3 regions of the Ruminococcus sp. 5_1_39BFAA genome follow, and region 2 is predicted to be linked to each of the others. Evidence: riboswitches for the same ligand, from Rfam matches in the RefSeq annotation. Region 2 holds a riboswitch; each other region holds the start of a gene.
The links. A riboswitch is a leader RNA that binds a small molecule or an ion and turns the genes downstream of it on or off. The one in region 2 is predicted to bind thiamine pyrophosphate.

Region 1 (3,278 bases), on a different contig from region 2:
ATGCGGGCACAGGGCTTTCCATACTCGATGTGAGCGGGACGAAGATTGAGTATATCAGAGACGCAGGCAGCTATGAGACGAAGGAACTGGATGGAAAAACAGCATATATATTTACAAGAGAAGGTTATGAATATTCTCATATTGTATTCCTTGCCTATGAGGATACCGGACATACTGTGATGATTTACGCAAGCCAGGATATCTCCATGGAAGAGCTGATTAAAGTATGTGAAAATATGGCGATTACCGAGGTTCCCGAGGAGGACCCGGATCACACTTTCAAGGCATATACTTATGATCCGCTGGAAGAGGAGGGAATAGATCACGAAGCGGCTGCCGTGCAGGAAAGCAGCGTTATCCATATGGGCGAAAGCTTCCAGGAAATTTTTACAGGCGATAGTGACGCGGATATCCGGGTGACCATCACAGACATGAAGATAAGTGACAAGGTGGATATGAGCAAGCTGAATGAAAATACCACCTCGGATTATGAGGAGACATTGGAGTTTTTGGGCGAAGACGGAGTTCTGCCGGATTATACATTCACCGCATCGTACTGGGACAGTGCGGAGGAGGGTCTGGTGAACAAGGAGATTGGGATCTACCCTGTAAAATACGTGGAGGTGACAGCAGTCCTGGAAAATCTGAGCGGTACGGATGCGGACGATGTGAATGTCCAGCCGCAGTTTCTCAATCTGAGTAAACTGGACGATGGAAGCGGGTACGAGGTTAAAAAATGGGAGGAAAGCATGGTGGATATGAATGAAGACTACCGGGGCTGCAGCTCTTATAAGCTGGCATGCGATAATGTGGCCTTTTACTTTGACGCATCCGCATACCCGGGAGAGCCGCACTTTTATAATACATCCCTTGCGACGGGAGAGACAAAGACTGTTCATATGGGTTTTGCCGTTCCTGAGCCTGCGCTTAAGAATCTGTGTCTGGGATACGACAGAGATTCGGATCAACCCAAATACGTAAAACTTGAAGCAACAGAAGAAACGGACTGAAAAATACAGCCGCCGGTCAAGGGTACCGGCGGCTGTTCAGGGCTTTGGCTTAAAACATTTTAAAATTTCAAGATCAGTGGGCAGTTGTAAGTGCTCCGGATGTTTTCTTTATCTGATCCAAAGCTTTTGAGACTGCCGGGATGGAAATGACGATCAGAGTCAGAACGCCCTCCATAAGAATATAGCTGTAATTATAGATAATAGGATATAAAGCTGCTAAGGACTGCGGGAAATTCTCCGGCATATAGTCCATCCAATAGAGATATCCGCCCAGTGCATGGAAAGCGCCTCTGGCGATAATAGCTGCTATGTAAGCCTTCTGAAGGCCATGCTTTTTTGCTTTGGAAAAGAAACCGGCAATTCCCATAGCGCCGAAGGCCAGGATATAATCGCAGCATACCTGGAAAAAGGACAGCACATACGGCTCCTGAAGAAACTGGAAAATTCCATACACAAGTCCTGTGAGGATTCCGACCTTAGGTCCATACCAGTATCCCACCAGCACGATAAACAGCATGCTGAACAGAGTGACAGAGCCACCGAAGGGCAGCTTGAAAATTTTGATGTACGAGGTAACATAGGCAAGCGCCAGTGCTACGGCACAGATTGCAAGCTGCTGTGTGGTAAGCTTTACTGTTTTGCTTGTTTTGTTGAGAAGAATTGCGACAATGGCTATGAGAATGATAACCGCCGCAGCGGAAACCACATAGCCAGCAGTTGTGAGACCGCCATCGGCAGTCACGAGTAGATTCATCATTTTTTTCCTCCTTACGTTGGCATTATCCAAATCAAGTTAAAAGGTCGAAGCCCCTGCTTCCTCTCAGCCTGTGTACACAAGCTCCCTTGGTTCAGTGCATTAGTATAGCACAGTATGTAAAGAAGAGCAAGTAAAACATGGAAAAGAAGATATTACCATTCATAGTAACGAGAAGATTGGCAGATGAGATTTTTTTGCATAAATTAAGAATAGCAGTGTCATTTTAAGAAAAATTGTGCTATGATATCTGTGGCTTTGCTGAACGGAAAGCCTATATGAATTGAGAGGTTGACAGTATGGAGATATTGTTCGGATTAATGATTCCGTTTATAGGAACGACACTGGGTTCTGCCTGTGTATTCTTTATGAAAAATGAATTAAAGCCATTGGTACAGAAAGCTTTTCTTGGTTTTGCCTCCGGCGTTATGGTGGCTGCCTCGGTATGGTCCCTTCTGATTCCGGCTATGGATATGAGCGAGGGGATGGGAAAATTCGCTTTTGTTCCTGCTGCTGTGGGATTTTTGCTGGGAATTGCGTTTTTGCTGTTTATGGATAAAAATGTGCCGCATCAGCATCTTGGATGTGAGGAGCATGAAGGCCCCCAATGCACGCTAAAAAAAAATACAATGCTTGTCCTTGCTGTGACCCTGCATAATATTCCGGAAGGACTTTCGGCAGGGGCAGTTTTTGCCGGGGTTACTACGGGAAACCAGATGGTTACGCTGGCCGGAGCTTTTGCTCTGTCAATTGGAATTGCGATTCAGAACTTTCCCGAAGGTGCTATCATATCCATGCCTCTGAGAGCTGGCGGTGCGACCAGGGGAAAAGCTTTTCTGTACGGCGCTGCTTCCGGCGCGGTGGAGCCTGTGGCGGGAGCTTTGACGCTGCTTCTGGCAGAACATATTACACCGGTGCTTCCATACCTTTTGTCATTCGCAGCCGGAGCCATGCTCTATGTGGTAGTGGAAGAGCTGATCCCTGAGGCGAGCGAGGGAGAGCACAGCAATGTGGCAACCATTGCTTTTGCGGCGGGGTTTGTGCTGATGATGATTCTGGATGTGACATTGGGATGACCTGTCGCATGTTATGAAATGACTGGGAATAGGAGAAGACTTAAGATGAAACGTTTGGCACCTGTGTTTATATTGATCGCGGGGACTTTGTGGGGGATTATGGGTATCTTTGTGCGGACTCTGGGAACCTACGGATTTACCTCTATTCAGATCGCGTCCATGAGGATCATTGGAGGGGCTGTTTTATTTGCTGTGATCACGGCAGTGACAGACAGAGAGAAGCTGAAGATCTGTGTGAAAGATATGGTCTGGTTTCTGGGAATGGGCATTGGCAGTATCCTGATGTTTACGGTCTGCTATTTTACCACAATGTCCATCTCATCCCTTTCCGTAGCCGCGATTCTGCTCTATACGGCGCCTGTTATGGTGATGCTTATGTCGCTGGTGCTGTTTCATGAAAAAATGACGGGGAAAAAATTTGCGGCTCTTATTATGGCT
Region 2 (3,278 bases):
CCGGGATGGAGACAGCCTGGCAAATTGCCTTTAAAGTCTCATAGCTCACATCGTCTGCATCAAGCTTTGTGCCTGTGGTAAATACAGCTCCCACTCCCAGGTAGTCCGCTCCTCTTTTTTCCGCAAGAACGGCCTGCTCCACAGTCTGGGCAGAAACACCGATGATTTTGTCAGGGCCCAGCTTTGCCCGCACATCCCCGGCTTCCATATCGCTTTGTCCCACATGTACACCATCTGCATCTATTTTTGCAGCAATGTCTACATTATCATTGATCACAAAGGGGACGTTGTATTTTTTGCAAAGTTCTTTCAGCTCTTCTGCCTCCTGTAAAAACTGCTCTTCAGCCAGCTTCTTTTCCCGGAGCTGCATAAAGGTCGCTCCGCCTTTTAAGGCTTTTTCCACCTGGCTGTACAGAGTTTCCCCGTGGAGCCACGCTCTGTCTGTCACAGCATACAGTACCATGTCTTTTCTATCGCACTTCATATTTTGCCCCTTCTTCCAGAGTCTTTGCGTCCATGTTATAGATGGCATCAATGATCCGGTTGCGGTAGGTAGAATTCCCATCCCCCTCCTGCATCCTGGCAAAGCCGATCTCCCCGGCAAGTCCCATGAGAGAAACGGCTGCTGCCGCTGCCTCCAGGCGATTCTCCGGGTTTGCTACCACATAGGCAGTCATCAGACCGGAAAGCTGGCAGCCTGTTCCTGTAATCAGTCCCATTTCTTTACGTCCGTTGCGGATCACATAGCACTTTTCGCCATCGGCAACCAGGTCAATGGCTCCTGTAACAGCGATGATACATCCAAGCTTTCCCGCCAGGCTCTTCACAAAGGAAACGGCATCGGCAAGGCTCTCCTCCGTCACTGCATCCGCCACATCAGCATCCACTCCCTTTGTGCTTCCGCTTCCATAGGCCAGTGTTTTGATCTCAGAAATATTCCCCCGGATAACAGTAAATTCTACTTCCTCCAGAAGCTTCAGCGCTGTATCCGTGCGAAGCCTGCTGGCCCCTGCGCCTACCGGATCCAGCAATACAGGATGTCCCAGCTCATTTGCTTTTTTTCCTGCAAGAAACATGGATGGAATGGTATTTTGATTCAGGGTTCCAATATTAATATTTAAGCCTCCGCAAATGGATGTGATGTCCTCCACATCCTCTCTGTCATCAGACATGATCGGGCTTCCCCCGCACGCCAGCAGTACATTGGCTACATCGTTTACCGTTACATAGTTTGTGATGTTGTGCACCAGTGGCACAGATTTTTTGACATTTTCCAGGCAATTACCAAACATCTTTTTTCCTCCTTTTTCTTCGGAGAACTGTGAATACCTTCCACATACAATAAGAAAAGCGCAGGTACCAAAACATAAAGGTATCCCTGCGCAAAAGCATTCATACAAGTATCTCCCTACGTTGGCATTATCCAAATCAGGTTCTGGGTCAAAGCAACACAGCTTACTCTCAGCCCGCTTTCCGCGAGCTCCCCGCTTTTTTACATATTCATTATACATGTTCTGACAGATTTTTCAATAGCTTTTTCCGATTCCTGTCCCTTATTCAGTCTGGGCTTCTGCCTCTGCAATGGCCTTCCGCAGGATCTTCTGCTGTTTCTTCTTTTCCCGCAATTCCCGGAAAAAGTCGGACAGCATAGCGGAACATTCCTCCTCCAAAACTCCCCTGGTGATTTTCACCTGATGGTTAAATCCCTCAATCTCCAGAAGATTCAGCACCGAACCTGCGCATCCTGCCTTTGGATTCATGCTGCCGATCACCACTTCGTCAATTCTTGACTGCACCAGCGCTCCCGCGCACATCTGGCATGGTTCCAGTGTCACATACATGGTACAGCCTTCCAGCCTCCAATCGCCCAGCTTTTTGCTGGCCTTTTTAATGGCATTCAGTTCCGCATGAGAAAGAGTGTTTTTGTCCGTATTTCTGCGGTTATACCCCCTCGCCACGATTTTTCCCTCATACACAATTACGCATCCGATCGGAACCTCCTCTAATGCCCGGGCCTTTTTTGCCTGCCGGATAGCTTCCTTCATAAAACGTTCCTGCTCTGTCATATGGTTTTCTCTTTCATCCTTTTCCAATAATAAATCACACCCACCGCGTCTGCAAGCGCCCAGCCAATGGGCACAGACACCCAGATTCCTTTCACGCCGACAGCCGGCACTGAGGAAAGGCTATATGCCAGCAGCACTCTTGTGCCCAATGAAAAAATGGTAAGAATTACGGACATTCCCGGTTTCTTCACCGCACGGTAGTATCCGTACAGCAAAAACAGAAGACCTATCCCGAAATAAAATGCACCCTCAATACGCAGATATTCCACTCCGATGGCAACAATCTCCCTCTCGGATTCCTGGACAAATATCTTCATCAAAGGCTCTGCAAACAAACACACTGCCGCACTGATCACAACGCAAAACAAGAATGCGGAAACCACTGCGCTCCTGATCCCCCGGACGATCCTCTCTTTTTTACCCGCGCCGAAATTCTGGGCAACAAAGGTGGAAAAGGCATTTCCGAAATCCTGCACCGGCATATACGCAAAGGAATCAATTTTTACTGCTGCGGCAAAGGCCGCCATAACCGCAGGTCCAAAGCTGTTGACTCTCCCCTGGACCATCAGGATGCCAAAATTCATAATAGATTGCTGCAGGCATGTCAAAAAAGAGAGCTGGGCGATTTCTTTTAATACTTTGCCGTCATAATGCAGCTCCTCTCTGGTAAAACGGAATTCCGGGAATCTCACCAGCGTATATGCTGTGATCCCCACACCGGCTGCAAACTGTGCGATTACAGTAGCCGCCGCAGCTCCCGCCACACCCCAGCCTCCCAACAGGATAAACGCCAGATCAAGCATGATGTTCAATACGGCTGCGATTCCCAGAAATGCCAGGGGAACCACAGAGTTTCCCACTGCCCGCAAAAGAGCCGCAAAATAATTGTATAAAAAGGTAGCGCTGATCCCCACAAAAATGATCTTCAGGTAATCGCGCATATAAGTAACTACCGCATCCGGCACCTGAAGCAGTTTCAAGATCAGCGGAAGTCCTGCAAAAACAAGGATGCTGATGGCCACCGTCATCACAGCGATCAGGCCAAAAGAATGGATCATTCCCTCCTTCAGCCGTCTGCTGTCCTTTTCCCCGAACCTAATGGAAAAAACCGCGCCGCTTCCCATGCACATGCCCAACAAAATGGAAGTCAGAAAGGTCATCAGTGTGTATGATGAGCCTACTGCCGCCAAAGCATTTGCCCCCAGATAGCGG
Region 3 (3,278 bases), on a different contig from region 2:
CAAAAATTCTTTCATGGGGTCATCATCATTCTTTCATCAGTTTTTTTATTCTCAAGGTCTACGCCAAGCTCTTTGTATTTTGTGAGAGAGAAATGGGTAGTGGTGCTCTGTACCTCGTGTATGGAAGCCAGCTTTTCGGATACGAAAAGGGAGATTTCCTTCAGGGTTTTTCCTTTTATCATTACCAGGAAGTCATAAGCGCCTGACATCAGGTAGAGGGAAAGCACCTGGGGGTACTGCTTAATCTGTTCCGCCAGCTTCTGGTATCCGTTTCCACCCTGGGGAGTGACGCGAAGCTCGATTAAAGCGGTCACATCGTTATCATTAACCTTATCCCAGTTTATCAGCGTGTGATAACCGCAAATGATACGGTCCTTTTCCAATGCCGCAATCTCGCAGCGAACCTCATCCTCCGTGACACCCAGCATAACCGCCAGCTCTTCGTTGGTAAGACGGCTGTTATTTTCAAGTAATTTCAATAGCTGTTCTTTTATATTACTTTCCATGTTCTACCTCCTGGTATAAAAATCTAAGATGAATCCGGTAAAGAGGATTCCACGGCTGCAGCGGAAGGCCTCAGCCGCATAAGTACAACTGCCCGGCAAAATGCCGGGCAGTCAAAACAAGAATGCGGGAACATTCTTGCAATAGGTTATCACGATTTCCGCTGAGTTTCAATGCTTTATTCGTCAAAAATGCTTACAATTTCACCTTCCAGGATTCGATTGGTGTTTTTGACCGCACAGAAGTTGCCGCACATGCTGCAGGTATCTTCTTTTTCCGGTTTAGCTTCCGCGCGGTAACGGCGGGCTTTTTCCGGATCCATACTGAGATTAAACATAGCTTCCCAATCAAGATTTTTGCGGGCTTCGCTCATTTTGTAGTCCCAGTCGGCAGCACCGGGAACGCCTTTGGCAATATCGGCGGCGTGGGCTGCAATCTTGGCTGCAATGATGCCTTCTTTCACATCAGCGGCGTTTGGCAGGCGAAGATGCTCGGCGGGAGTGACATAACACAGGAATGCGGCGCCGGCGGAAGCAGCAATAGCTCCTCCGATAGCAGAGGTGATATGATCATAGCCGGGAGCCACGTCGGTTACAAGAGGTCCAAGTACATAGAAGGGTGCGCCATGACAGAGGGTTTTCTGGATTTCCATATTTGCGGCAATCTGATTCATGGGCATATGGCCAGGGCCTTCGATCATGACCTGCACATCCTTTGCCCAGGCGCGCTTTGTCAGTTCGCCCAGAGTGATCAGTTCCTCGATCTGTGCCGTGTCGGTGGCATCGGCAATACATCCCGGACGGCAGGCGTCCCCAAGGCTCATGGTAACATCGTATTCCCGGCAGATATCCAGGATTTCGTCGTAATGCTCATAAAATGGATTTTCCTGCCCGGTCATTTCCATCCATGCAAACATGATGGAGCCTCCCCGGGAAACAATGTTCATCAGGCGTTTGTTGTTTTTGAAGCGCTGGGCGGTAGCGCGGTTCATGCCGCAGTGGATGGTCATGAAATCCACGCCGTCCTCTGCGTGCATTTTTACAATGTCGATCCATTCCTGGGATGTGATCTTTCCCAGAGCCTTGTGATAATAGACCACAGCATCGTAAATCGGCACAGTGCCGATCATAGCGGGACAGGTTTCTGTCAGCTTACGGCGAAAGCTCCGGGTATCACCGTAGGAACTTAGATCCATGATCGCCTCGGCGCCCATTTCTACGGCGGAGCGGACTTTTTCATACTCCATGTCCACATCCTTCCAGTCACGGGACACGCCAAGATTCACGTTGATCTTGGTGGTGAGTTTCGCGCCTACGCCGCTGGGACTTAAAGATTTATGCTTTTTATTGCAGGGAATGATAACCTCTCCCTTTGCAATGAGCTGTCTCAGTTCGTCGGCGCCTATGTGTTCTTTTTCTGCTACGGTTTCCATTTGCGGTGTGATGATACCCTGGCGGGCAGCATCCATCTGTGTGGTGTAATCAGCCATTTTCTTTCCTCCTTAGAATAGATTTTTGTGACGGCTTGATTCCTTTTTGCAGGAATGAACCTGATACGGCAGAAGGTGGTGCCCCCAATCTGCCGGGACCGGGATCAGATGCCCGGATTTTTCCTGATCCGGAAAAACCGACAAAAAATGCGGTATGCCAAAAGAGCATACCGCATGAAAAAAATTCCAGGCTATATATTCCCTACGTTGGCATTATCCAAATCAGGTTACGGGTCAAAGCGATTCAGCTTACTCTCAGCCTGCTTGTTACGCAAGCTCCCCTTTATATGGATTATTTTAGCATCGGATGGCGATTACGTCAACTGTGTGTGTCATTCAATCTTTGAAGACTGTTACAATCCAGGTTACTTTTCTTCCAGGGCTTTTAAAGACCTCTGCAATTCAGCAATTAATTTGTCCTTGTCATCAAGAGCCTTTTGCTGAGAATCAATGGTGTCCTGCATTTCATCAATCATAAGCTGTACCGTATTTTTATCTAATTGCTGCAACTCTTTTGAAAACATATCCATCACCCTTCCAATATTTTGACATATATCATACAGGTGGCTGTACATGGCTTGGAAATCCGGGCGGTAATGGATCAGTTCCAGGATCGTTTCCGGATCATCCATACTCAGGAATGCAAGCCATGCCTCCAAATCGTTTGTGATATGTTTATTGTGCAGAGTTTTCTGGAAAATGTCAAGGGGAATAAAGACAAACTTCTGAAGTAGTTCAAGCTTCAGCCCTGTATCCGTTTTCTGTTCAGAATTGTGCAGATATACATTGGGAAAAGCGTGAAATTCTTTTGGACTTTTTTCAAAAAAGACAATAGTATAGACGGGTTTCACATCCTTGTAAGAGAAGCGTTTTTCATTTTTCTTCTTTTTCTGGCGTGCGGCTTTATATTGGCGCAAAAGCAGATCCGCAGAGTAGCAGGCGCTGCGCTGACCGGGAAAAAGATAGCCGATTTTTTGGACTTCCACATTGACGATACTGCCGTCTTCCAGCTTTACTACAATATCCATGATGACCAGGGAGGTCTCATCCCCTAATCTGGTATTGTCAACAGGCAGAACCTGAAGAATTTTCACATCTCTTTTCAGAATCAAAGAAAGCAGCTCATTCATCCGTTCCGGAACCGCTTCGGGATTCATGATCTCTTTGAAAAAGGAATCATAGAGAAGCTTCATGCCCTTCGCTCCTGTGACAAAATCCAGGAAATATTCCTTTTGTTGGATCGACCACTGCTCAAAAGTTCTCATTAAAGCCGGATCATTCCGGA

Region 1: it holds a riboswitch for thiamine pyrophosphate, as region 2 does, so the genes downstream of both, ACESZH_RS20945 (energy-coupled thiamine transporter ThiT) here and thiM (hydroxyethylthiazole kinase) in region 2, are expected to answer to the same signal.
Region 3: it holds a riboswitch for thiamine pyrophosphate, as region 2 does, so the genes downstream of both, thiC (phosphomethylpyrimidine synthase ThiC) here and thiM (hydroxyethylthiazole kinase) in region 2, are expected to answer to the same signal.

Annotation. Positions count from the first base shown of each region.
Region 1 covers NZ_CAXSVO010000034.1:1,451-4,728, reverse strand. Annotated here, with positions in the region: gene ACESZH_RS20950 (DUF4367 domain-containing protein) at 1-1,010, shown strand, start outside; gene ACESZH_RS20945 (energy-coupled thiamine transporter ThiT) at 1,084-1,767, opposite strand; TPP riboswitch at 1,759-1,865, opposite strand; gene ACESZH_RS20940 (ZIP family metal transporter) at 2,064-2,840, shown strand; gene ACESZH_RS20935 (DMT family transporter) at 2,886-3,278, shown strand, end outside.
Region 2 covers NZ_CAXSVO010000002.1:457,199-460,476, reverse strand. Annotated here, with positions in the region: gene thiE (thiamine phosphate synthase) at 1-484, opposite strand, end outside; gene thiM (hydroxyethylthiazole kinase) at 471-1,292, opposite strand; TPP riboswitch at 1,388-1,497, opposite strand; gene tadA (tRNA adenosine(34) deaminase TadA) at 1,554-2,066, opposite strand; gene ACESZH_RS04845 (MATE family efflux transporter) at 2,063-3,278, opposite strand, start outside.
Region 3 covers NZ_CAXSVO010000001.1:463,881-467,158, reverse strand. Annotated here, with positions in the region: gene ACESZH_RS02085 (pyridoxal phosphate-dependent aminotransferase) at 1-15, opposite strand, end outside; gene ACESZH_RS02080 (Lrp/AsnC family transcriptional regulator) at 12-506, opposite strand; gene thiC (phosphomethylpyrimidine synthase ThiC) at 683-1,993, opposite strand; TPP riboswitch at 2,176-2,286, opposite strand; gene ACESZH_RS02070 (PD-(D/E)XK nuclease family transposase) at 2,359-3,278, opposite strand, start outside.